Regions from separate parts of the Devosia sp. P2_G7 genome, predicted to be linked through region 1. Evidence: predicted binding sites of a transcription regulator. Region 1 holds the regulator's gene; each other region holds the start of a gene.
What was found. Region 1 encodes LexA, which represses DNA repair genes until DNA is damaged. Its sites were predicted from a motif close to TGTTCNNNNTGTGTTCNG; they were not measured.
Positions count from the first base shown of each region.

Region 2: AC1DWU_RS22805 (PA0069 family radical SAM protein) is a predicted target of LexA. The motif match lies at 2,769-2,786, and genes of this name have one in related genera.
Region 3: AC1DWU_RS21015 (DUF763 domain-containing protein) is a predicted target of LexA. The motif match lies at 5,397-5,414, and genes of this name have one in related genera.

Region 1 covers NZ_JBFUFI010000003.1:314,776-322,842, reverse strand. Annotated here, with positions in the region: gene AC1DWU_RS07770 (ComEC/Rec2 family competence protein) at 1-601, shown strand, start outside; gene AC1DWU_RS07765 (beta-galactosidase) at 570-2,528, opposite strand; gene AC1DWU_RS07760 (SMP-30/gluconolactonase/LRE family protein) at 2,536-3,408, opposite strand; gene AC1DWU_RS07755 (2-dehydro-3-deoxy-6-phosphogalactonate aldolase) at 3,405-4,016, opposite strand; gene AC1DWU_RS07750 (2-dehydro-3-deoxygalactonokinase) at 4,023-4,928, opposite strand; gene lexA (transcriptional repressor LexA) at 5,202-5,924, opposite strand; gene AC1DWU_RS07740 (hypothetical protein) at 6,221-6,775, shown strand; gene AC1DWU_RS07735 (sensor histidine kinase) at 6,831-8,067, opposite strand, start outside.
Region 2 covers NZ_JBFUFI010000024.1:1,169-9,235, forward strand. Annotated here, with positions in the region: gene glyS (glycine--tRNA ligase subunit beta) at 1-1,370, shown strand, start outside; gene AC1DWU_RS22795 (LysR substrate-binding domain-containing protein) at 1,367-2,245, opposite strand; gene AC1DWU_RS22800 (DoxX family protein) at 2,356-2,748, shown strand; gene AC1DWU_RS22805 (PA0069 family radical SAM protein) at 2,857-4,005, shown strand; gene AC1DWU_RS22810 (ribonuclease HII) at 4,147-4,800, shown strand; gene AC1DWU_RS22815 (DNA methyltransferase) at 5,071-6,201, shown strand; gene AC1DWU_RS22820 (A/G-specific adenine glycosylase) at 6,266-7,342, opposite strand; gene AC1DWU_RS22825 (DUF721 domain-containing protein) at 7,406-7,927, shown strand; gene AC1DWU_RS22830 (DsbA family protein) at 8,015-8,067, shown strand, end outside.
Region 3 covers NZ_JBFUFI010000015.1:104,097-112,163, reverse strand. Annotated here, with positions in the region: gene AC1DWU_RS21040 (ArsR/SmtB family transcription factor) at 1-22, shown strand, start outside; gene arfA (arabinosylfuranosidase ArfA) at 171-1,727, shown strand; gene hyi (hydroxypyruvate isomerase) at 1,842-2,618, shown strand; gene AC1DWU_RS21025 (autotransporter outer membrane beta-barrel domain-containing protein) at 2,743-4,338, shown strand; gene AC1DWU_RS21020 (autotransporter outer membrane beta-barrel domain-containing protein) at 4,528-5,319, shown strand; gene AC1DWU_RS21015 (DUF763 domain-containing protein) at 5,449-6,771, shown strand; gene AC1DWU_RS21010 (transporter) at 6,712-7,605, opposite strand; gene AC1DWU_RS21005 (MBL fold metallo-hydrolase) at 7,749-8,067, opposite strand, start outside.

The sequences.
Region 1 (8,067 bases):
CGGGATCGTGGCGAGTTGGAGCAGCGCCCTCGACTACAGTCCACTGCTGACGCCTATGGCCCTATTGCTCGGACTCGCGGCGCTGGCTTGGTTCACCTTTATCCCCACGTGGCACCGGCTGATCGCGCCGATCCTGCTGCTACCCGCAGTGTTGATGTTTGCACTCGATCAGCCACCCGATGTGCTGATCGCGGACACCACGCAGGCGGTGGTGATGCGTAGCGAGACCGGGTTGGGACTGGTTGCGGGAAAAGGCGACAGCTTCGCTGTCGACGTGTGGCGGGAGACCTATGGCGAACCGATCGAGGCGATCTCGCCGCTTGGTTGTGACAGCGTCGGATGCTTCGGAGCCAGCACGCGCGGCTTCACGATCGCCATCGTCCGGGATCCGGCCGGCTTCCATGAGGATTGCGGGCTAGCAGACTTGGTGATCACCCACCGAACTGTGCCGGCCAGTTGCTCGGCAAGCGCCATCGTCGATGCGGACGCGCTGGTGCGGGGCGGCGTGCATTGGCTGCGCTGGGATGCGGCGCGGGGCGGTTTTGAGATCCGCCCCGCGATCCCGCCGCTCAGCCGGCCGTGGCGAGCAGTGCTACGGTGACGCCTGCAGCTTCGATCTGGGCATTGCCCAGCACGTAGCCCTTCTCGTCCGCAGCGGCGGTCAGGTTTGCCGCGGTGTCGCCGTAATTAAAGTAAACGCGCCATTTACCACGCGTCCGGCAGCGCACGCCGGCAGGCAGGTTCAGCGTCGGCACCTCAGCTTCGGCAAGCAGGTGGTCGATGATGCGCTGCATCAGTGCCCTATCGCCGCTCGCGGCGAGGTAGTTGAGCTTTCCCTGCGCCACGAGCACCGGGAAATCCTCCTCGTCCTCGATGACGATCTGCGCTCGGGTATCGAGCCGTTCGCGCCAATGGCCGACGGCCCCGCCACCCTTCACCGAGACGGTGCGCCGCGGATCGGTGCTGTCGACGCGGGCTACCTTGGCGTCGAGCAGGTTCTGCGGCAGGTCGGGACCGAGGCCGGCAGGGATCGAGAAGTTCTGGGTCTTCGAGCCCGTGCGCGGACCGATCAGCAGGTGGCCATCGAAGTTCTCGATTGCCGTCCGCAGGGCATCGTTCCAAGCGAACAGCGCCGGGATGACCACCAGGTCGTAGCCTGAGAAGTCGGTGGTCGAGGGCGGCAGGATGTCGACGTCGATGCCGCGCTTCCGCAGCGGCACGTAGACGTTGCGCACGTGCTGGTGGTGCGTGAAACCCTTGGCTTGCGGCTGGATGCGCCAGGCCCACTCGCTCTGGTAGTCGAAGACGATTGCGACGCGGCCTTTCCGCGCCTCGCCATCGAAACCCAGCTCCTTCAGCTCCCGTGCCACCTGCTTGGCTTCATGGTAGCCGGGCGTCGGCACGCTATCGGGCCGCAAGAGCCCGGCATGCATCTGTTCCTGCGCGAACGGGGCCTGCCGCCAGCGGAAGTAGCTCACCACCTCCGCCCCGTGCGCGAAAGCCTCCCAGGCCCAGAGCCTCGCCATGCCGGGCAGGGGATCGGGGTTGTAGTCGGCCCAGTTCACCGGTCCGGGCTGCTGCTCCATGATCCACCAGCGGCCATGGCCCACGGCGCGGTAGAGATCATGGTGCAGTCCAGAATTGTCGGGGTCGCCCTGCCGGAAGTACGGAATCTTGCTTTCCTCGGGCTCCGGAACGCCCTCCAGATGTCCCAGCGGATAGGAGTCCCAGCTGGCGACGTCGAGCGTCTCGGCCAGTTCGTAGTGGTCGAACTCGGTGGAGCGCGACATGAAATTGTGGATCACCGGCAGGTCTGGACGCGCCGCCTTCATCAGGTCGTACTGCGTCTTGTTGAACGCGGCGACCTGCGCCGACGAATAGCGGCGAAAGTCGAGGCAGGCAGCCGGCGCGGCCTCGGTCACGGTGAGGTTCGGCGGGTCGATCTGTTCGAAGTTGTTGTACTCCATCGACCAGAAGACATTGCCCCAGGCGAGGTTCAGCGCCTCGATGGTCTTGTACTTGTCCTTCAGCCAGAGCCGGAAGCCGATGGCTGCGGCGTGCGAGTAGGAGTGCACCGTGTCGTGGCAGCCGTACTCGTTATCGGTCTGCCAGCCGGCGAGTGCCTTGTGCTGGCCGACATGGTCGATCAGCAACCGGGTGATGCGGGCGCATTCGCGCCGATAGCCCAGGTGCGAGAAGTCGTAGTGCCGACGCGAACCGAAGCCGCGCGGCCGGCCGTCGCGATCGACCGCCAGCATGTCGGGCATCTTGTCGATCAGCCAGCGGGGCGGGGTCGCCGTGGGCGTGCCGACGATGACCTTGAGCCCGTGCTTGTCGAGCACGTCCATTGCCGCAACCAGCCAGCCGAAATCCAGCTCGTTCGGTCGCGGCTCAAGGCGGGACCAGGCAAACTCGCCGATGCGGACATATTCGATGCCGACCTCCGCCATGCGGCGGGCGTCGTCATCCCATTGCTCGACGGACCAGTGTTCGGGGTAATAGCAGACGCCGATAGCGGGAAAAGACACGTTAGACTCAGAGCTTGAGGAAGGGTTCGGCGATGCCGGGGACGTCGAGCGCCACGGCGAAGACGCTGCCGGCATAGGGCTCGCGCTCCAGTTGCTCGGGCGTCATGTGCTCGCGCGCCGTGGTGATGTAGAGGGTCTTGAGGTCATTGCCGCCGAAGGCGGGGCAGCTCACCTGGCTAACGCCGGGAACCTCGACCACCTTGTCGAGCTTGCCGTCGGGCGAGATGCGGATCACCGCGCTGCCGCCCCAACGGGCGTTCCAGAGGTACCCCTCGGAGTCGACGACGGAGCCATCGGGGCCGCCCAGGCCGTCCATGGTGTAGAAATCCTCCCATGGTCCGACCGGCAGGCCGGTCGCCGGGTCGAGCGCGCAGCGGACGATCATCTGGCTGGCGTCAGTGAAGTAGGCGGTGCGGCCGTCGGGGGAAAAGCAGATCGAGTTCGGGATGCGGATGTTCTCGATGACCTTGGTGGTCTGTCCGGCGCGGTACTGATAGACGCCACCGACCCCCGCCTCGGCCTTCCGGCCCATCGTGCCGATCCAGAAGCCGCCGGTGCGGTCGACGCGGCTGTCATTGGTCCGGTTGGTCGGAACGTCCTCCTCGATCTCGGCGATCACCGTGCTCGTGTCGGAAGCAAAATCATAGCGGAGCAGGGCGCCCGACTGCACGATGCCGAGCGTGTCCTTGTCGATCACGGCGCCGGCGCTGACCGTGTCCTTGAAGGTAATGCGGTCGACGATGTGGCCGTCGGTGCCGGCGCTCAGCATGGTCTGGTTGAGGATATCGAACCAGAACAGGCGTTCGAGCAGCGGGTTCCAGAACGGGCCTTCGCCCAGCTCGCAGCGGCTATCGACGAACAGTTCGGCCTTCGAGTTCATCGTGGTCTTCCCTGATCATAGGCGGCGACGGCGGTGGTGGCGCGCGATGCCACATCGGCGGCCGACATGCCGGGCTTGAAAATGTAGGTGCCGAGCCCGAAGCCGGCGCAGCCGGCCGCGAAGTACTCGGCGAAATTGTCGGGGTTGGCGCCTCCGACGGCGTAGAGCGGGATAGCCAGCGGCAGCACCGCCTTCATCGCCTTGATGCCCTTGGGGCCAAGCACTTCGGCGGGGAAGAACTTCAGGCCCGTGGCGCCGGAGCGGATGGCGGTGAACGCGTCGGTGGGCGAGAACACACCCGGGTACGAGGTCATGCCGCGCTCGATGGTGGCGCCGATAACTGCCGGGTTGGTGTCCGGCGACACAACGAACCGGCCGCCCGCATCGGCGACCGCGTCGACATCGGCGCGGCTCAACACCGTGCCCGCACCGACCAGGGCGCGACCGTCGAAGGCCTTGGCGGCGTCTTCGATCGAGCGCAGCGCTTCGGGCGAATTGAGTGGGACCTCGATCATGGTGATGCCGGCGAGCACGAGGGCGTCGCAAACTTCGAGGGTTTCGGGAGGCGTGATGCCGCGAAGGATCGCGATGATGTGGCGGTGGTCCATGAACTTCTATGCCTGTCTTGCTGCCTTGAGTCCGGCGAGGGTGGCGTCGGTCGCATCGACGATGCGGGTCCGGGCGCCGAGCCGTTCAAAGCCCATCTGGTACAACCCGCAAAGGCCGACACTGCCGACCAGCGGAATCTCCGCCTCGCCGATCCAGTCGCGCTGGCCCCCGATCTCGGCGCCGATCAACAGGCCCGAGAGGAAACCGGCACACCATGCCGGGCTGCGGCCCGACAGCAGGGAGCCGGCGCGGACCTTGAACAGCGTCGCGGTCAAGCGCTGGGGGCGCTCGAGCCCCTGGTCGAGACCGGCAGCGAAGCCGACATCACGATCTTCGCCCTCGAGCTCACCACCGAGCGAATGGCGCAGCACCGAGTGGGTGCGCAGCAGCTCGAAGATCTCGCCGGTCATAGCGCTGGAGAAGCGCTCCAGCTTGGTGCCGGAAAGCAGCGCCCACTTGCTGTGGGTGCCCGGCATAACCGCGAGGCCGGAGAAGTTGGGGATCAGTGCCGAGAGCCCAAGCAATTGGGTTTCCTCGCCGCGCATCACGTCCTCCGCACCCAGATCGCGGAGGCAGACGCCAGGCAGGATGCGCGGGGTGTGCGGGCCGGCCATGTCGGGCGCAACGGCGCCGGCAGCGATGCGACCGAGTTCGGCGGGGGCGTCGAGATAGGGGGCCTCGATCCAGCCCTGCCGCGCGCCGGCCATGCCGCAGATCAGTACGTCCTCGACGTCATCGGCGACGCCGTTGAGCAGCGAGGTCAGCACATCCGGATATTGCTCGCGGCTGAGACGACCCATGCCGTCCGGCGACGAGCGGGAGAAGGCGATCTCACCGGCGGAATCTATTCCCCATGCCCGCAGATTGGAGGTGCCCCAATCGACGGCGACCCATTCGACCTGTCCTGCCAAAACCCTCTCCCTTGCGCCGCCAGTTTGCCGCGCATCAAGCCATGCCGCTACATCGCAATCGGGAAGGTGGTCCACTCTCCTGGTATGATCGCGAAAGCCGCTTGCAGGCGGCGCTTCAGATCCGATGCGCCACTTGCTGCCAGCGGCGCGGAACGTAACGTCTTTGCCAGCCCAGCCCTAGTGCAATTGTTGTCCGCAGCGTCCGGATTCATAAGAAAAAGGGGCCGGCTGAGGCAGCCGGCCCGGAGACCCGATTGGCGGCAGGTCAGGAGTTCAGTATTTGCGGAGCAGGCCAACCAGGCGACCCTGCACCTTCACCCGGTCGGGCGGGAAGATGCGGGTTTCGTAGGCTGGGTTGGCGGCCTCGAGCGCTACCGAGTTGCCGCGACGGCGCAGCCGCTTCAGCGTCGCCTCCTCGTCATCTACGAGGGCGACGACGATCTCACCGGTCGAAGCCGCCTCCTGTTTCTTGATGAGCACGGTGTCGCCATCGAAAATCCCGGCATCGATCATCGAATCGCCGCGCACTTCCAGGGCATAATGTTCACCCGCACCGAGCATCTCGGGCGGCACCATGATGGAATGGCTGTGGGTCTGGATGGCCTCGATCGGAGTGCCGGCGGCGATTCGGCCCATCACCGGGACGGTGACCGCGCGGTAGGCGTCGGCGTTGGCCACCTGCGCCGCGGGGCGTGCCGGCGGGGTCGCGACCCGGCCAAGATTGCCCTCGATGACGCTCGGCTCGAAGCGCGCCTTGCGGCCGCCGAGCGATGGATTCATCGAGTCCGGTAGCTTGATCACCTCGAGCGCCCGGGCTCGGTTGGGCAGGCGCCGGATGAAGCCGCGCTCCTCGAGCGCAGTGATCAGCCGGTGGATGCCCGACTTGCTGCGAAGATCGAGCGCATCCTTCATCTCGTCGAACGAGGGTGGGATGCCGGATTCTTTCATCCGCTCGTGGATGAACATCAGAAGTTCGTGTTGCTTGCGCGTCAGCATGGCGGCCCCGTGAGCAGAATCGGAACAAAGACTGAACGTATTATACGTGTTCCAGTTATGTTCTGCAATCGGACGATGAATATTGCGTTACGATGGCGCCCCTGGCGCGCCGAAAGAGAGGACGTGTGGCCGCTAAATCCTCTCGACGTCGGGGCCTTGCGTTTCGTTGACCTGCTGTCCACCAGGGCATACCGTCGAGAGATTGGCGTGTCGAACCCGCACACCCCAACCTTCTCAGCTGGAGCTGTGCTCGTTTCCACGGGCCGGTGAACTGGACTGTTTCTGAGGAGGAAAACATGTCTATGAAATCAAGCCGTTATGCCATATCCGCAATGATCCTGGGGATCTTGCTCAGCCCCACCGTGGCGGCCGAAATGACCGATGCGGAATTGGTCGCCAACGCGCTGTCGGCAGCGCCGGTGGCGGTGGGCCAGAATGCCACGGTCGTGAACTTCGATGCTCAGATGCAGATGAAGACGCTCAAGGAGGGAACGAACGGCTTTACCTGCATGCCGGACAACCTGGCTTCGCCCACCAATGATCCAATATGCGTCGATGCCGGAGGCATGGCGTGGTTGACGGCATATAGCGAGAAGAAGGACCCACCCGAGGGTGTGGTCGGTTTCGGCTACATGCTGCAGGGCGAGTCGGCGCCCGACAACATGGATCCGTTCGCGACCGCGCCGCCCGCTGGCCACGAGTGGATGGTCGACGGGCCGCACGTCATGATCTTCAACGTCGCAGACGAGATGCTGGCCGGCTATCCCAAGGAAGAGCATCCCGACCACACCCAGCCCTATGTGATGTGGCCCAACACTCCCTATGCCCACCTGATGATCCCCGTGCACTGACGACGGGATTCACTGGCGCGTGGCGGCGCATTGGTCGACGCGCGCCGCCGCCGGATTATTGCGGCTCGGCGGGTAGGGTAAGCTGCACGCTGAAACCTTTGCCAGGCTGCGATGCGACAGTCAGTTCGCCACCGAGCAGACCCGCGATCTCTTCGACTATGGACAGCCCGAGGCCAGCTCCGGGCTTGTCGCTGTTACCGCGGCTGAAGCGTTTGCGCACTGCCGCCAGCTGCTCGGCGGCGACGCCGTTGCCGGTGTCGGCTACCTGCAGCACCACCACGCCGTCCCCTGTGGTGACGCGAACCGTCGCTTCGGCGTCGGGTCCAGCATAGGCGATGGCGTTCTCGATGAGGTTGCTCAGCAGTTCACCGAGCAGCATCGGGTCGCCGCGGACCAGCGCCGGTCCTTCGCCCTCGAGGCCAAGATCGATGTCGGCGGCATGGGCGCGGACGACATAGTCGCCTGTGCGCTCCCGGGCGAGCTCGAACAGATCGACAACCTGGAACTGCAGCCGATCGGACGCAGCCTCGTCGATCCTGGCGAGGAGCAGCAGTTGCGCGAGGACGCGCTCGGCGTGCACCACCGCGGCGTCGGCGGTGCGGGCCGCCTCCCGTGCCGCGGCAGGGCTATCGGCGCGGAGCGCCAGCGCCAACTGAGTGCGGATGATGGTGAGCGGCGTGCGGAGCTGATGGCTGGCATTGCCGGTGAAATGGCGCAGGGCATCGAGAGCTGACGACAGCCGCGTCATGAACGAGTTGATCGTGTCGACCAGGCCCTGCACCTCGCGGGGAACCTCCTGTTCGATGGGGCTGAGGTCATCGAGGGCCCGCCGCGAGATGGCATCGCGGAGGCGGTAGAGCGGGGCGAGCGAGAAACCGACGGCCAGCCAGAGGATCACCGCGGCGGCGAGGATGAGCAGCGCAAGGCGAATGGCAGAGCGGAGGAGCAGGGTCTGGGTCAACTGCGTGCGGGCGATGGTGGTCTCGGCGACGGTGACCGTGAACGGGATGGCGCTGACGCCGGAGGATGCCGCGCGTCGCAGCACCGCCACGCGGATCGGCTCACCACGGAAGCTGGCGTCCGAATAGGCGATGTCGGCCGTCGCTGCATCAGAGGTCGGCAGGGTCTGATAGCCCGTGATGAAGCCCTCCGGACCGTCGACGCGGTAGAAGACCCGGTCCTGCGCCGCCGAAGTCAGCATCTCCAGGGCGACATAGGGCACGTCGACCTCGAGCGCGCCATCCTCGGTGACGATCACCCGCTCGGCGATGGCGAGGACAGAGCCGGCGAGG
Region 2 (8,067 bases), on a different contig from region 1:
GCAAGGAAATCATCCGCGCCGATGCCGACAACCTCGCCTTCGCGCAGGGACTCACCGTCATCCACGACGAGGGCCTGCTCGAGGAAGTCGCCGGCCTCGTCGAATGGCCCGTGGTGATGATGGGGTCGTTCGACCCGGCCTTCCTGGAAGTGCCGGAAGAAGCGATCATCGCCACCATCCGCGCCAACCAGAAATGCTTCTGCCTGCGCGACAGCTCCGGCAAACTGGCGCCGTTCTTCATCATCACCTCCAACCAGGTGGCCGAAGACGGCGGCAAGACCATCGTTGCCGGCAATGAGCGCGTCATCCGCGCCCGCCTGTCGGACGCCCGCTTCTTCTACAACCAGGACCTGGCGCTGCCGCTCGAGCATGGCCTGCCCAAGCTCGAACAGCGCATCTTCCACGCCAAGCTCGGCACCGAGTTCCAGCGCGTCGAGCGGCTGGTGAAGCTGAGCGCCGAGATCGCCCCGCAGGTCGGCGCCAATGCCGAACAGGCCAAGCGTGGCGCGATGCTGGCCAAGGCCGACCTCACCACCGAAATGGTCGGCGAGTTCCCCGAGTTGCAGGGCACCATGGGCCGCTACTACGCGCTGGCCCAGGGCGAGCCCTCGGCCATCGCCAATGCCGTGGCCGACCACTACAAGCCACTCGGTCCCACCGATCTGGTGCCCGCTGAGCCGGTGGCCATTGCCGTGGCGCTGGCCGACAAGCTCGACCTGCTGACCGGCTTCTGGTCGATCGACGAAAAGCCCACCGGCTCGCGCGACCCGTTCGCGCTGCGCCGCGCGGCGCTTGGGGTGATCCGCATCGTCACCGACAACAAGCTTACGTTCCCGCTCCAGGTGGAGCCGGATCTTCTCAGCTTCTTCCACGACCGCCTCAAGGTAACGCTGCGTGACGCCGGCGCCCGCCACGACCTGGTCGACGCCGTGATCGGCAAGGACAGCAACGACATCCTCGAGATCACCCGCCGCGTCGAGGCGCTGGGCCAGCTTCTCGGGTCGGACGACGGGGTGAACCTCCTCGCCGGCTATCGCCGCGCCGCCAACATCCTCTCGATCGAGGAAAAGAAGGACAAGCGCAGCTATGACCAGCCAGTGGCCGAAGAGCAGCTGAAGCTCGACGAGGAAATCGCGCTCGCCGACGCCATCATGAAGGCCGATGCCGCCGTCGCGGCCAAGGTCGCCGCCAACGACTATCAGGGCGCCATCACGGCGCTCGCGACCCTGCGCCAGCCGGTCGACAAGTTCTTCGAAGCCGTACTGGTCAACGATCCCGATCCCGCCGTCCGCGTCAACCGCCTGAGCCTCCTCACCAAGCTGCGCGACACGATGCGGCTGGTGGCGGACTTCTCGAAGGTCGCAGGCTAGGTCTCTGCCCGCGCCAACTCCATGAACGCCCGCACGTTCACCGTCAGGAATCGCTGCGCCGGATAGACGAAGAACACGTTCGCCGGCTCGGTGCTGAAGGCGGGCAGGACGCGGACGAGCGGCCGTTCCGGCGCGACGGCGCCGAAATCCGGAAGCAGCCCGATCCCCGCGCCGCGCAAGACGAAGGTGCGGATGGTCTGCATGTCGTCGGCGCGGATGCGGGTGTTGGTGGGCAGCGAGAATTGCTCGCTCCCGGAGATCAGCTTGAAGCTCTCGGGCATGCGCGAGAACGTGATGATCTGGTGGTCGGCCAGGTCCGCGACCGTGGCCGGCGTACCGGACCGATCGAGATAGTCCGGGCTCGCCCACAGGCCAAGGATGCCTGAGGCAAATTTGCGGCTGAGCATCGTCGAGTCCCGCATCGGACCGGCACGGATCGCGAGATCGACGCCCTCGCCGATCAGGTCCACCTGCCGGTTGGTGACCACGAGGTCGAGATCGACCTTGGGGTATTTGGCGAGAAACAGCTCGCAAAGCGGTGGCAGTGCCGTGCTGGCGATGTCAGAGGCTGCGGTGATGCGAAGCAAGCCGGATGGCTCGCTGCCGGCCGCGGCCAGCTGGCTCTCTCCCGCTTCGAGCGCATCGAGCGCCCGAATGCAGTGGGCGAAATATGCCTCGCCGGCCTCGGTGACATGCATCCGGCGAGTCGAGCGCTGGATCAGCGTCACGCCGAGCCGCTCCTCGAGCCTCGCGATGCGGGCCGAAACCGTGGTGGTCGGTATGCCGAGCAGGCGCGCGGCGGCAGCGAAAGTGCCGGCCTGAACGACCCGAACGAACACGTCGATGCCTTCGAGGACCATCGGAGGATTATGCATGATCCCGCACGATGTTTCCATCACTATCCAGATTGTGGGATGACGGCCATTCAATCACTTTCCGCCCAACACGGGCAGCATCGGGCTGCCCCGTCTGTGGGATCTGATAAATGAACTTCCTGACTTCAATGGACTTCTGGCTCTGGGCGGCCGCCATCGTCACCGGCGCCTTCTATCTGTTCGCCGGCCTGATGAAGGCGACGCGGCCAATTCCGCAACTCGCCGGAATGATGCGCTGGCCAGGCGACGTGCAGCCAAGCTTCGTGCGCTTCATCGGCGGCGTCGACACGGCCGCCGGCCTCGGCCTCATCCTGCCGCTCGCGACCGGCATCCTGCCGTTCCTCACCCCGCTGGCCGCCCTCGGTTCCGTCGTGCTGCAGTTCCTCGCTAACGGCTTTCACGGCCGGCGCGGCGAAACCCGGATGACGCTCGGCATGAACCTCATCCTGCTGCTGCTCTCGGCCTTCGTGTTGTGGGGACGCCGCGGCCTGCTCGGCATCTGACAAACTTATCCCCGCCTGTTTGTTCTTGTTCTGTTCTCGTGCAACTGCTATTCCTAACGGAACGTTACCCGGGTGGCGAGTCGTCGCCCGGATCGTTGGAGATGTCTCATGGCCATGCGCGTCGCCCCGTCATTCGAACAATTGGAAAAGCTGAGCGGCACCCGCGACGCCGACCTGATCGCGCGCAAGTTCGTCGATCCGGCGCTCAATCGCGGACGCGGCGCGCAGACCAACAAGGGCAGCCGCTTCGACAAGCAGAGCCGCGAGGACTTCGACGACGGATGGGGGCAGGTCGAGGATTTGAAGCCGTTCGAAACCATCGAGCATGTCGAGCGCGCCCGGTCGATCATCACCCGCAACGAAAGCCCCGACATCGGCTTCGATCGCTCGATCAACGCCTATCGCGGCTGCGAGCACGGTTGCTCGTATTGCTTCGCGCGGCCGACGCACGCCTATCTCGGCCATTCGGCTGGGCTGGAGTTCGAGCGAGACATCTATGTGAAGGCCAACGCCGTCGACCTGCTGCGGCGCGAACTCGCCGACAAGCGCTACAAGCCCAAGCCCATCGCCATGGGCACCAATACCGACCCGTACCAGCCGGCCGAGCGGAAGCACAAGTTGACCCGCGGCATCCTCGAACTGCTGCTCGAGACCAAGCACCCGGTGACCATCACCACCAAGTCGGCGCTGGTTTGCCGCGACCTCGATATCCTGAAGCCGCTCGCCGAACAGAATTTGGTGCGCGTGGCTTTGTCGATCACCAGCATGGACCACATCCTTTCCCGCAAGATGGAGCCCCGCGCGTCCACTCCCGAGAAGCGCCTCGAGGCCGTTCGGCTGCTGTCGGAAGCCGGCATCCCGACGATCGTCATGGCCGCGCCGATGATCCCGGCAATCAACGACATGGAGCTCGAGCGCATCCTCGACGCCGGCGCGGCGCAGGGTGCTGTCGGCGCCAACGCCATCCTGCTGAGGCTGCCGGGCGAGGTGCGCGACATCTTCCGCGAATGGCTGCTGCGGCATTTCCCGGATCGCGTCAGCCACGTGATGGGCCTCGTGCGCGACACCCGCGGCGGCAAGGACAACGACCCCAACTTCGGTACCCGCTTCATCGGCGAGGGGCCGTACGCCACCTTGCTTCGGCAGCGGGTCGACCTGGCCAAGAGTCGCTACAAGCTGGACAAGCCGATCGCGTCGCTGCGCAGCGATCTGTTCACGCCGCCGACAGTGGATGATGGGCAGATGAGCCTATTCTGAAACGCGTACGATACTCGCCCCATATCCGCCTCGCGTCGGTGGTAGCTGCGGGTGATGCAAAAGAGCGAGCCAACGGGGCAGTCAACTGATGTGATAGCGGTACCGCTTGCGTCGCCGGCCCAACTGGCGATGCTTGAGGACATGCCTCCCGATTCGCCTGTTATCGCCAGCAAGCCCACGCTCAAGTTCGAACGCGCCGCCATCAGGCGCGGCGCGAAGTTCGTCTGTGGGGTCGATGAGGTTGGCCGCGGGCCATTGGCCGGGCCGGTTGTGGTCTCGGCAGTGATCCTCAACCATCGCCGCGTCCCGGAGGGGCTCAACGACTCCAAGGTTCTGACCGCGGCCGAGCGCGAAGTTCTGTACGAGAAGATCATGGCGTCGGCGATCGTCTCGATCGCCGTGGCGCCGCCGACGATCATCGCGCAGCTCAATATCCTGCAGGCATCGCTATGGGCGATGCGGAAGGCCGTGCTGGGCCTGCAGGTGAAGGCCGACCACATCCTCGTCGATGGCAACAAGCTGCCCAAGGATCTGCCCTGCCCCGGCGAAGCCATCGTCGGCGGTGACGGCCGCTCGGTGTCGATCGCCGCAGCGTCGATTGTCGCCAAGGTCACTCGCGACCGGATGTGCCTGATCATGGACTACGAAGAGCCGCAGTTCGGCTTTTCAAGCCACAAGGGCTACGCTGCACCGCAGCATCTCGAAGCACTGACCACGCATGGCCCGGGCCGCCACCACCGCATGGATTTCGCGCCGTGCATCCAGGCGCAGCGGATGAAGACAATCGCCGCCTGAGGCCAGATCACAGCATCCTCCCGCCGGCGTCATCCCCGCGAAGGCGGGGACCAGTGGGATATCTCAGCCTCCACTTGCGTCGCCGCACCGCACTAGGTTCCCGCCTTCGCGGGAATGACGGCGGTGGGTAAGCACAGAAGGAGGTGCGCGGCGTGTCGCACGCCAACCACGTATTCGCTTCTTAACTCCTCGCTAACCGTGAAGCTTAAATCCCCTTTAACCCTAACGCCTTACAACCGATCCCGTTAGTACTGCGTCAGGGTTCGAGTTATGTTGCGTACCGCGCGTATGGCGGCTTCCGCCAATGCGGAGGGGAGCCAGCTCCCCATCGACACCATCCTTGTGGGCGATTGCATCAAGCACATGAATGCCTTGCCGGCCGGCTCGGTTGACCTCGTATTCGCAGACCCGCCTTACAACCTGCAGCTGGACCAGGGCCTCACCCGGCCGGACCAGTCGCGCGTCGATGGCGTCGATGACGCCTGGGACAAGTTCGACAGCTTCGCCCACTACGACATCTTCACCCGCGCCTGGCTGAAGGCCGCGCGGCGCATCCTGAAGCCGGATGGCGCCATCTGGGTGATCGGCTCGTACCACAACATTTTCCGCGTCGGCGCCGCGTTGCAGGACCTCGACTACTGGCTGCTCAACGACGTGATCTGGCGCAAGGCCAACCCGATGCCGAATTTTCGCGGGACCCGGTTCACCAATGCGCACGAGACATTGATCTGGGCGGCGAAGGATCGCGAAAGCCGCGTCACCTTCAACTACGAGCAGATGAAGCAGGCCAACGACGACGTGCAGATGCGCTCGGACTGGCTGTTCCCGATCTGCACCGGCGCCGAGCGCCTGAAGGACGAGGACGACGAGAAGCTGCATCCGACGCAGAAGCCGGAAGCCCTGCTCTATCGCGTCATCAGCGCAACGACCAAGCCCGGCGACGTGGTGCTCGACCCGTTCTTCGGCACCGGCACCACCGGCGCCGTGGCCAAGAAACTCGGCCGTCACTTCATCGGCATCGAGCGTGAGGACACCTACATCGCCGGCGCGCTGAAGCGCATCGCCTCGATCCGCCCGCTCAACGCCGCGACCATCGAGACCGCCGTCCCCAAGCGCTCCGCCCCGCGCGTCGCCTTCGGCTCACTGGTCGAGATGGGCCTGATCGAGCCGGGCACCGAACTCTACGACGACCGCCAGCGCTACAGCGCCTTGGTACGGGCCGACGGCTCGCTGGTCTCGGGCGACCACATGGGCTCGATCCACCGGGTCGGTGCACTCGTGCAGGGCGCCGAAGCCTGCAACGGCTGGACTTTCTGGCATGCCCGACAGGGCAGCCGTCTCGCCCCCATCGATGACCTGCGCACCCAGGTGCGCGCTCAGATGGAACGACTTTCGGCCTGAATCTGACCTCCAATTCAACTCAGGCTGCGCTCGCCGCCGGCATCCACTCAGGTGCCGGCGGCTTTCATTTTTCGGTCCACTCCAAGCCGGCCGCCGCCAGCACCTTGCGGAACACACTCGGCAGTGCCTCCGCGTCGAGTTCGCGCGGATCGGCCCACCAGCCGGCCTTGAGTTCGGCCGGGTCCGGCACCACCGCCGACCACACGTCGAGCTCGAGCCGGAAGTGGGTGAACACGTGGATGACCTGCCCGTGATAGCGCCAGTCCGATTTCACCGGATGCGCGACCTCCCGCTTGACCGGGGTCCAGTCGGATACCGGCGTCTCGGTCATCTGGGCCAATAGGCCCTTCTCGGCGCGGGTCTGCAGGTAAACATCGCCATCCGCATCGCGCATGACGAAGGCGTGGCCATAGCGGGTCGGCCGGTCGGCCTTCTCCGGTTTGACCGGATAGAGCAACGGATCGAGTTTTGCGCCGCGGCAGCCCGGCTCGATCGGACACAGCATGCAGGTGGCATTGCGCGGCGCGCAGATGGTGGCGCCCAGATCCATCAGCGCCTGCGCGAAGTCCCCGGCACGCTCGGGCACCACAGCCTGCACCGTGCCGCGCACCAGATCCTTGGCATCACGCACCGGCACATCCAGCGCCAGGTAGCGCGCTACCACCCGGTCGACATTGCCGTCCACCACCGCGACCCGCTCGTCGCCGGTGATCGCCGCAATCGCCGCTGCGGTGTAGGGCCCGATCCCCGGCAGCGTCAGCAGTTCCTCCGACGTCGTCGGAAACCGGCCGCCGAACCGCTCCACGACCGCCCTGGCGCAGGCATGAAGGTTTCGTGCCCGGGCGTAATAGCCGAGGCCCGCCCATTCGACGAGCACCGCCTCGAGTGGCGAGGCCGCCAAGTCAGCAACCGTCGGCCACAAATGCAGGAACCGCGCATAGTATCGCCCCACCGCCGCGACGGTGGTCTGCTGCAGCATGATCTCGCTGAGCCAAACGCGATACGGATCGGCGGCGACACCACGTGCCCTGTCGCCCGGGCTCACCCGCCATGGTAGGGTGCGCGCATGCCGGTCGTACCAGGCAAGCACGGCCGACGCATCGAGCGGCACGGGGTTTTGCGGGGCTAAGGCTTTTGACATGATAGCGGCCACAGATGGCGCGGCGGAGCGTGTGGCGCAAGCGGCGACGGGAAGTTGTTACCAGTGGCGGACAAACCGAAATCGAAGCCCAAGGACGACGCACCGCCCAAGCGGCTCAACCGCGCCGTCGGCGTGGCGGAAGCGCTGGGTGGCGTGCTCGATCCGGCGCTGAAGAAGCGCGGCTTTGCAAGCCGCGACATCCTCACGCACTGGTCGACCATCGCGCCGGCGCCCTACGACAAGGTCACCCGGCCGGACAAGCTCAACTGGCCGCGCGGTGAAAAGGGCGCCGAGGGCGCGACGCTCTATCTCCGCTGCCACCCAGGCCACGCACTGGCGCTGGCGCATGAGGGTCAGCGGGTGGCGGCATCGATCAACCGGTATTTTGGCTACTTCCTCGTTGGCCAGGTGCGGCTCAGCGCCGAGCCGTTCGCCATCGAGGATGCGATACCCGAAACTACCCCTGCCCTGCCTGAAGTCACCCGCGCCCGCATCGGCCGCACCGTCGAGCGGGTGAGCGATCCGGACATGCGCGATGCCCTGCGACAACTCGGCCAGGCGATCGCCCGCAAAAAGGCCCGATAGCTCTCGGAATGTTCATCGCCGGTTGAACTTGCCCGGCCTAGTGTGCCCCGATATTAGGGCGAGCAACGAAAAAACGGAGTGAAACTCGTGGCCAACCGTCGCAACATTCTCATCGGGTCCGGCGCAGCTGTCGTCGCCGC
Region 3 (8,067 bases), on a different contig from region 1:
GCTCCGGATCGAGACCGAATAGCAGGCTTTCGACTGGCCTAAACCGGCCCAAAGTCCACGCCTGGACCGTGAACTTCTGCCGGTGGCTCTGCCCCCTTGACGCGTCGCCGTCGGTTCCATATCAAGCTAGACGATATAAATCACCAAAACGGGTGACATAGGAGGAGCCGATGCGGGCGACGGTCACGGCGCACAAGGACTACACCATTTCGAAGATCGACGATCGCGTCTATGGCGCGTTCCTCGAACACCTCGGGCGCGCCATCTACACCGGCATCTACGAGCCCGGCCACGAGACCGCCGACAAGAACGGCATGCGTGGCGACGTCGCCCAGCTGGTGCGCGAGCTGAAGGTGCCGATGGTCCGCTATCCGGGTGGCAACTTCGTTTCGGCCTATAACTGGGAAGACGGTGTCGGCCCGCGCGAGCAGCGCCCGACCCGCCTCGATCTCGCCTGGCACACCTCGGACAGCAACGCCGTGGGCGTCCACGAATTCGCCGACTGGTGCGACCTCGTCGACACCGAGATGATGCTCGCCATCAACCTCGGCTCGCGCGGCCTCGACGACGCCCGCAACTTCCTCGAATACGTCAACGGCCCGACCGGTTCGTACTGGGGGGACCTCCGCAAGAAGAACGGCCGCGCCGACCCGTTCAACGTCAAGCTCTGGTGCCTCGGCAACGAGATGGACGGCCCCTGGCAGGTCGGCCACAAGACCGCGCACGAGTACGGCCGGCTGGCCAATGAAGTCGCCAAGACCATGCGCGCCTTCGACAAGAAGCTCGAGCTGATCGTCTGCGGTTCGTCCCACGCCAACATGCCGACCTATCCCGATTGGGAACGCGAGGTGCTCGAGCACACCTACGACAACGTCGACCACATCTCGCTGCACATGTACTTCGCCAACCGCGAAAACGAGCAGGCCCTGCTCGACGGCGCCGGCCCGGACGTGCTGGCCAAGAACAGCGCCAACTACCTGGCGCTCAACGAAAAGCTCGACGGCTACATCGCGACGGTCGCCTCGACCATCAACTTCGTGAAGGCGAAGAAGCGTTCGAAGCACAACGTCTATATCAGCTTCGACGAGTGGAACGTCTGGTACCACTCCAACAAGCAGGACCGCGTCATCCTCGACGGCAATGGCGGCTGGCCGCATGCGCCGCGCCTGCTCGAAGACATCTACAACTTCGAGGACGTGCTGCAGGTCGGCCTGATCCTCAACACCTTCATCCGCCGTTCCGACGTGGTGAAGCTCGCCTGTATTGCGCAGCTGGTGAACGTGATCGCGCCGATCATGACCGACCCCAAAGGGCAGGCCTGGCGGCAGACCATCTACTACCCCTACTACTTCGCCTCGGTGTTCGGCCGTGGCACGACGCTGCAGCTCAATGTTAAGTCGCCCGGCTACGACTCCGTGCATGGCGACAATATCGGCTATGTCGACGTCTCGGGCGTCCACAACGAGGAAGACGGCACCATCAGCTTCTTCGCGGTGAACCGCCACGCCACGGAATCGATCGATGTGGACCTGAGCCTCGAAGGCTTCGGCGCTGCGACCGTGATCGACCACCAGGTGATGACCCACGAGAATCTGCGCGCGGTGAACACTGCGACCGCCCAGACCAACGTCGCCCCGGCCAAGGGTTCGGGCGCCAAGGTCGACGGCAAGACGTTGAGCGTGAAGCTGGCGCCCTACTCGTACCAGATGATCCGCGTGAAGGTCTGACCCGACCCGGCTTTTGGTCTAGCTTTTCTGGGGGTCCTCCCGGAAAATGTCCTCCGACGCGCTCTCCCGGCGCGCCGGAGGGCGGCAATTTCGCGGGCCCGTCGAGGTGCCGCGTTGCCGAAATTCTCCGCCAACCTGTCGTTCCTCTATCCCGAGCTGCCGTTCCTCGACCGCTTTGCCGCGGCCGCGGCTGATGGCTTTCGGGCGGTGGAATATGCGGTGCCCTATGTGGCGGAGGTCGAGGAACTGGCAGCGCTGCTCGCCGCGCACGGCCTCGAACAGGCGCTGTTCAACATGCCGGCGGGTGACTGGGACGGTGGCGAGCGGGGCATCGCCTGCCATCCGGATCGGGTGGACGAGTTTCGTGCTGGTGTCGACGTGGCGCTCAGCTATGCGCGGGTGCTCGGCTGCCCCAGGGTGAACTGCCTTGCGGGGATCGTGCCGGCGGGTGTTCCGACTGAGGCGCTGGAGGCGACCTTCGTCGCGAACCTCCGGTACGCCGCGCCACGTTTCGCCGCGGCCGGGGTGCAGTTGCTGGTCGAGCCGATCAACACCCGCGATATTCCCGGGTTCTATCTGTCGACCGAGCGCCACGCCGAGCGGGTGCTGGATGCGGTGGGTTCGAACAACCTGTTGATCCAGTACGACATCTACCACCAGCAGGTGACGGCCGGCGACCTCGTGCCGACCTTTGAGAGGCTCAAGCACCGGATCGGCCACATCCAGATCGCCGATACGCCCGGCCGGCATGAGCCGGGCACCGGCGAGATCAACTATGGCTTCGTGCTCTCCGAGCTCGACCGTCTGGGCTATGGCGGCTGGGTCGGCTGCGAGTACCGCCCGCTGGCCGGGACCAGCGAGGGGCTCGGCTGGATGACGTCCTACCGCTGAACCATGTCCCGAGTTGCCCCGGCCTAGCCCCCGAGTTGCCCCCTCCTGCCCCGAGTGACCAGCTACGACACGGGCGGCGGCCCTCCTAGTCTCGACCCGGTTGGCCGGACGTGGGTAGCTGGGGATGCATCAGTCGAAGGGGGCAGCGCGGCGCGCGTTCGCCGTGGCGATCGCGATTGAGCTGTCGCTTGGAGTGGCGTTGGCGCCGGTGCGGGCGGCCGACGTCGACATCGCCGCCAATGTCACGACCGGGGTGAACCTCAACCTCTATGCCGGCACGACCGTCGACATCCTCTCCGGCGTGTCGGTCAGCGGCGCACCGGCCGTCGGCGGGACCGGAACCTGGACGCTCAGCAACAATGGCAGCGTCAGCGGACAGATCAAGCTCGACGGCGCCGGCTCCAGCGTCACCAATCTGGGCACGCTCACCGGCGGCAACGCCATCACCTTGGTCGGCGGCGGCACGGTGGTCAACGCGCAGGGCGCGACGATAAATGCCACCAGCAGCGCCATCAGCATCGGCAAGTTCCCGAGCGGCGGGAACCCGGGAGTCGGTCCCGGGATCGTGACCAACTCCGGCACCATCACCCAGGTCGTCTCTGGCGGCGACCTGGTGCTGCTGCAGTTCGGCGGCTCCGTCACCAATACGGCGACCGGCGTCATCACCGGCAACAGCGCCGGCAATGCGGTGTCGATCGGGCAGGGCACGGAGCGCACCGTCATCAACTCGGGCAGCATCATCAACACCCGGCTCACCGGCTTCTCGACCGGCGTATTCGTGCAGGGCGGACCGAGCACCATCACCAACGCGGCCGGCGCCGTCATCAAGGGCGGCTACAACGGCGTCTATGCCAGCGCCACCGCGATCCTGACCTTCACCAATGCCGGCACCATCGAGTCGACCGGCAGCAACGCCAACTCCAAGGCCGTGGAGGCGACCGGCGGCGGCACCTTCCTCAATTCAGGCACCATCAAGTCGGCGGCGGGCGATGGACTCTATCTCGCCCGCGCGGGGACAGTGACCAATTCGGGCACCATCACCGGTGCGCTCAACGCCATCAATTTCAGCGGCAACTATGCCCGGACCCTCAACCTCGACACCGGTTCGGTGCTGAATGGGCTGGTGCAGGGCGGCACCGGCACGGACAACCTGGTGCTGCTGGGCAGCGGCAGCGAGAGCCTCGCGAAATTCCTCAGTTTCGAGACGTTCTCGATGCAGGGCGGCGCCTGGAGCATCAGCAATGCCGGTGCCTTCACCACCAGTGCCGAGGTGCAGGCGGGCGTGCTGAACGTGCAGGGCACGCTGACCAGCCCGAGCATCGACATTCGTGCCTTAGGGACTGTGAAGGGCATGGGGACGCTGGTCGGCGCGGTGAAGAATGCCGGCACAATGGACCTGACGGCTGGCACGCTCAACGTTACCGTCACCTATGGCAACGAGGGCGGCAGCACCTTCAGGGTCGGAGTCACCCCGGCGGCCGTTGCCGGGAAGCTCGCCGTTTCAGGCGTCGCGACGCTGAGCGGCGGCACGGTGAGCGTCATCACCGGTTCCGGCTCCTACGCACTCGGCAGCGGCTATCAGATCCTCACCGCTGGGGGCGTTGCGGGCGGCTTCACCGCCGTATCACGAACCTCCCCGCGATCGCCGAAACGCCAAACCAGTTCGCCACCGCCACGACGCTGCAGGCCATGCCGGCGACCCCGGTGTTCGACGCCGTAGTGCCGTTGAGCGCGGCGGATGCGTTGGAGGCGTTCGATGACCTCTCGGGCGAGATCCATGCTTCAACGCTGCGGGTGCTGCTCGACGCCAGCCGGCATCCGCGCGACGCAGTCTTCGATCGGGTCGATGCGGCGTTCGCGGCGATTGCCGAAAGCCAGGTCGGCGCACGCAACATCTGGGTCCGCGGCTATGGCGCCGGCGGTGGAGGGCGACGGCAATGCCGCCGGTTTGGACTACGGCACGGGCGGGTTGCTGGTTGGCGTCGATGGAGTGGTGAGCCGCGAGGTATTCCTGGGCGTGCTGGCCGGCACCGGCGCGGACGCGATCCGGATACCGGAGCGGGACTCGCAGGCCGAGGCGGTGAGCTACCAGCTTGGCATCTATGGCGGTGCGGCGCTGGGCGAGGTGCGTGTGGCATTTGGCGCGACCATGGCCTCGCACCAGGTGTCGGTGACCCGCATGCCTGATTTTGTCGGCTTCAGTGAGACGCTGACCGCGGATTACACCACCACCACGGCGCAGCTGTTTGGCGAACTCGGCTACGCGTTCGAACTCGGCGAGGCGACGCTGACGCCGTTCGTGCGCGCGGCACTGATCGGGCAATCGGGCGGCAGCTTCCGTGAGAGCGGTGGCGACGCGGCGCTTGCCGGCGCCTCGGGCGATCTTGGCGCTGCGGTGCTGATCGCCGGGCTGAAGGCGGCCCAGGATTTTACGCTCGGCGACGGGGTGGTGGTGCACGCCAGGGGGATGGTCGGGATGCAGCACATGGCAGGCGACCAGCCGTCGGCGACGCACGGCTTCGACAGAGGTTCGCCGTTCACGGTGACGGGGGCGGGGATCGGCGATACCGCCTTGCTGCTGGATGCAGGGTTAGGCACCGAGCTCGCACCTGGGGTGAGCCTTGATCTCGGCTATCAGGGGCAGTTCGGCGGCGAGGCCTCGGCGCATGCGGTGAAGTTCACGTTGTCGGGCAAATTCTAGGGACGGCTTGCACCGGTGCGAGCTGACCGCCCTCCTGTCCCCTTAGGGGTCGGGTCGGCACGCATCGCGAGGTGGTTTGTTTCCTGTTTGTTCCTGTGGTAAGGTTCCATCGAACGAAGGAACTGACCGATGGCCAATCGAGGCGGAAGCGCCGATCTGCCGCTGCATGGCGGGCGGGTGCCGAAATGGCTGAGCGAGCGGATGGCGCGGCTCGGGGCGGTGATCTGCCAGGCGATCGTCATGGAATATGGCCGGGACGAGCTGCTGAGCCGGCTGGCGCATCCATTCTGGTTCCAGTCGTTCGGCGCCGTCATGGGCATGGACTGGCACTCCTCGGGCATCACGACCAGCGTCATCGGCGCGCTGAAGGGCGGGTTGCGGCCGCTGGAGCGCGAACTTGGGCTGCATGTCTGCGGCGGGCGCGGGCGGCATTCGCGCAAGACCCCTGATGAACTGGTGGCGATCGGCAACCGCGTCGGCTTCGATGGCGCGGCGCTGGCCAAGGCAAGCCGGCTGGTGGCGAAGGTCGACAGCGCCGCGGTGCAGGACGGGTTCGAGCTCTACCTCCACGGCTTCATCGTTGCCGATGATGGGCATTGGGTGGTGGTGCAGCAGGGGATGAAGGGCGATGCCAAGACCGCGCGGCGCTATCACTGGCGCTCCGAGGGGTTGCGCAGCTTTGTCGAGCAGCCGCATGCGGCGATCGAGGGGGCGGGCCAGGGGACGATCGTTAACCTGACCGACGTGCGGGCGGCGCGCTCGCGGACCTCGCAGGTTGATATCCTGGGCGGCATGGGGCCGGATGCCATCGTGCGAGAGGTCGGCCGTATCGAGGGGATCGCCGAGCCGGCGCCGGTGGCGGATGACCAGCTGATGCTGCCGCACCTGGTGATGCCGGAGCATCACGATATCCGCCCCAAGGACGTGATGCTGCGCCGGCTGCACGGCAGCCTCGCCGCGGCGGCCGACCGCGCACCCACCGATTTCACCGAACTGCTGCTGGTGCCGGGCGTCGGCGCGCGCACCGTGCGGGCGCTGGCGCAGGTGGCCGAAGTGGTGCACGGCGCGCCGCACCGCTTCGCCGATCCTGCCCGCTTTGCCATGGCGCATGGCGGCAAGGACGGCCATCCCTTCCCGGTGCCGCTCAAGGTCTACGACGAGACCATCCGCGTGCTGAAGTCAGCGGTGGGCAAGGCGAGGCTCGGCCGCGACGAGGAGCTCGATGCGATCAAGCGCCTCGACCGCCAGTCGCGCCAGCTCGAAGCCGGCGCCACCGGCCCTAGCTTCCACGAGTTCATCGCCGAAGAACGCCGTCGCGCCCCGGAATATGGCGGGCGAACGGTGATGGACGACCTGCCGAACGCCTATGCCCGCGCCAAGATGCGGTCTGAGCTAGAAGAGGAAGGACGAGGTGGCCTTGAAGCCGCGGGCCGCCGTATCCGGGTCGCTTGAATAGACGAACTCCTCGTAGCTCAACCGCAGCGCAACGGACGGACTAAGCGACAGGCCGAGTGTTGCCCCGAGCGCAAGCGTCTCCAGTGCGTCACCCTGCGCGACGCCGTCGAATGAGGTCTCACCGCCGGCGATGTAGGCACCGTCGAGGGAAGCCCACACGGTCGGGCTGAAGTTGCGGGTGATATGGCCCTCGAGCCCCCATATCGGCTCCTGGCTGGTCACAGTGATCGGGCCGGGCGTATCCTCGTTGTCACCGAAGATCTGCACGAACGGGACGATTTCGAACGTCATCAGCTCGGGGTCGATCATCGAGTCTGCTAGCACGTAGCTGATCGGCACGCTGGCCTGCAGCGACCACCGGTTTTGTCCCAGGTTCACGAACTGGTCCGAGTCATAGGCACCGGTCGGCAGGAACAGCTTTGCGGCAAGGTTGGCGCGAAAACCTGGCTTGTACTGGACGAAATCCATCGGCGAGAGCGATGGCGACCCGACGAGCCCCAACACGCCGCCCACGAAGAGATCGCCCTGGACGAGGCCAGTGCTCTGCTCGATGACGCCCCCCATGAGGGAGCCGGACAAGCCGCCAATCGGCATGCCGATCAGAATGGCGCCAGCGTTTCCGAACACGTTGATCGACTGCCGATACGATGGCGTCACGACGCCCACGTCGTACACGCCAGAGGGAAGTTCCGTGTGCAGGCCCGTCGCAGTCAAGCTGATGATGTCGGTGCCTTCAGGAAGCAGATGATAGGCACGCGCTCCATCCTGAGAGAGCGCACCGGTGATCATCAAGAATGATGCCACCACGAATGCAATTGATCTCGCGAGCACGATTTCCCTCCACAGCCCAAGCGGATGTACAGTGCACCGGCCGCGAAGGAGTACCAAAGAGATTCTCCACGTTCCACAGGCGCAGCGGCGTAGGAGTGGCACGATGTCCACAACAACCGTTCAGCGCCGGAAAGCGAAGGCCCTCACACCACGAACCTGAATGCGTCGCCGTCGCGGACGATGTGGCCGGCGGTGGGGGCCGCGAAGTGGGTGCCGATGACGAGGATCGGCTGGTCGGCCCATTCGGCAAAGAGACGCGAGCGGGTGAGCACGGCGGTCTTGGGGGCGATGTCCGCGAGCATCCAGTCGGGATGCGCCATCTGGCATGGGTGGTGGGTCATGTCGCCGGTGATCACCGCCCGCTGGCCCTCGGACTCGATCATCACGCTGACGTGGCCGGGCGTGTGGCCGATGGACGGCGCGAGCCGGACCTCCGGCGAGACCACATGGTCCTGTTCTACC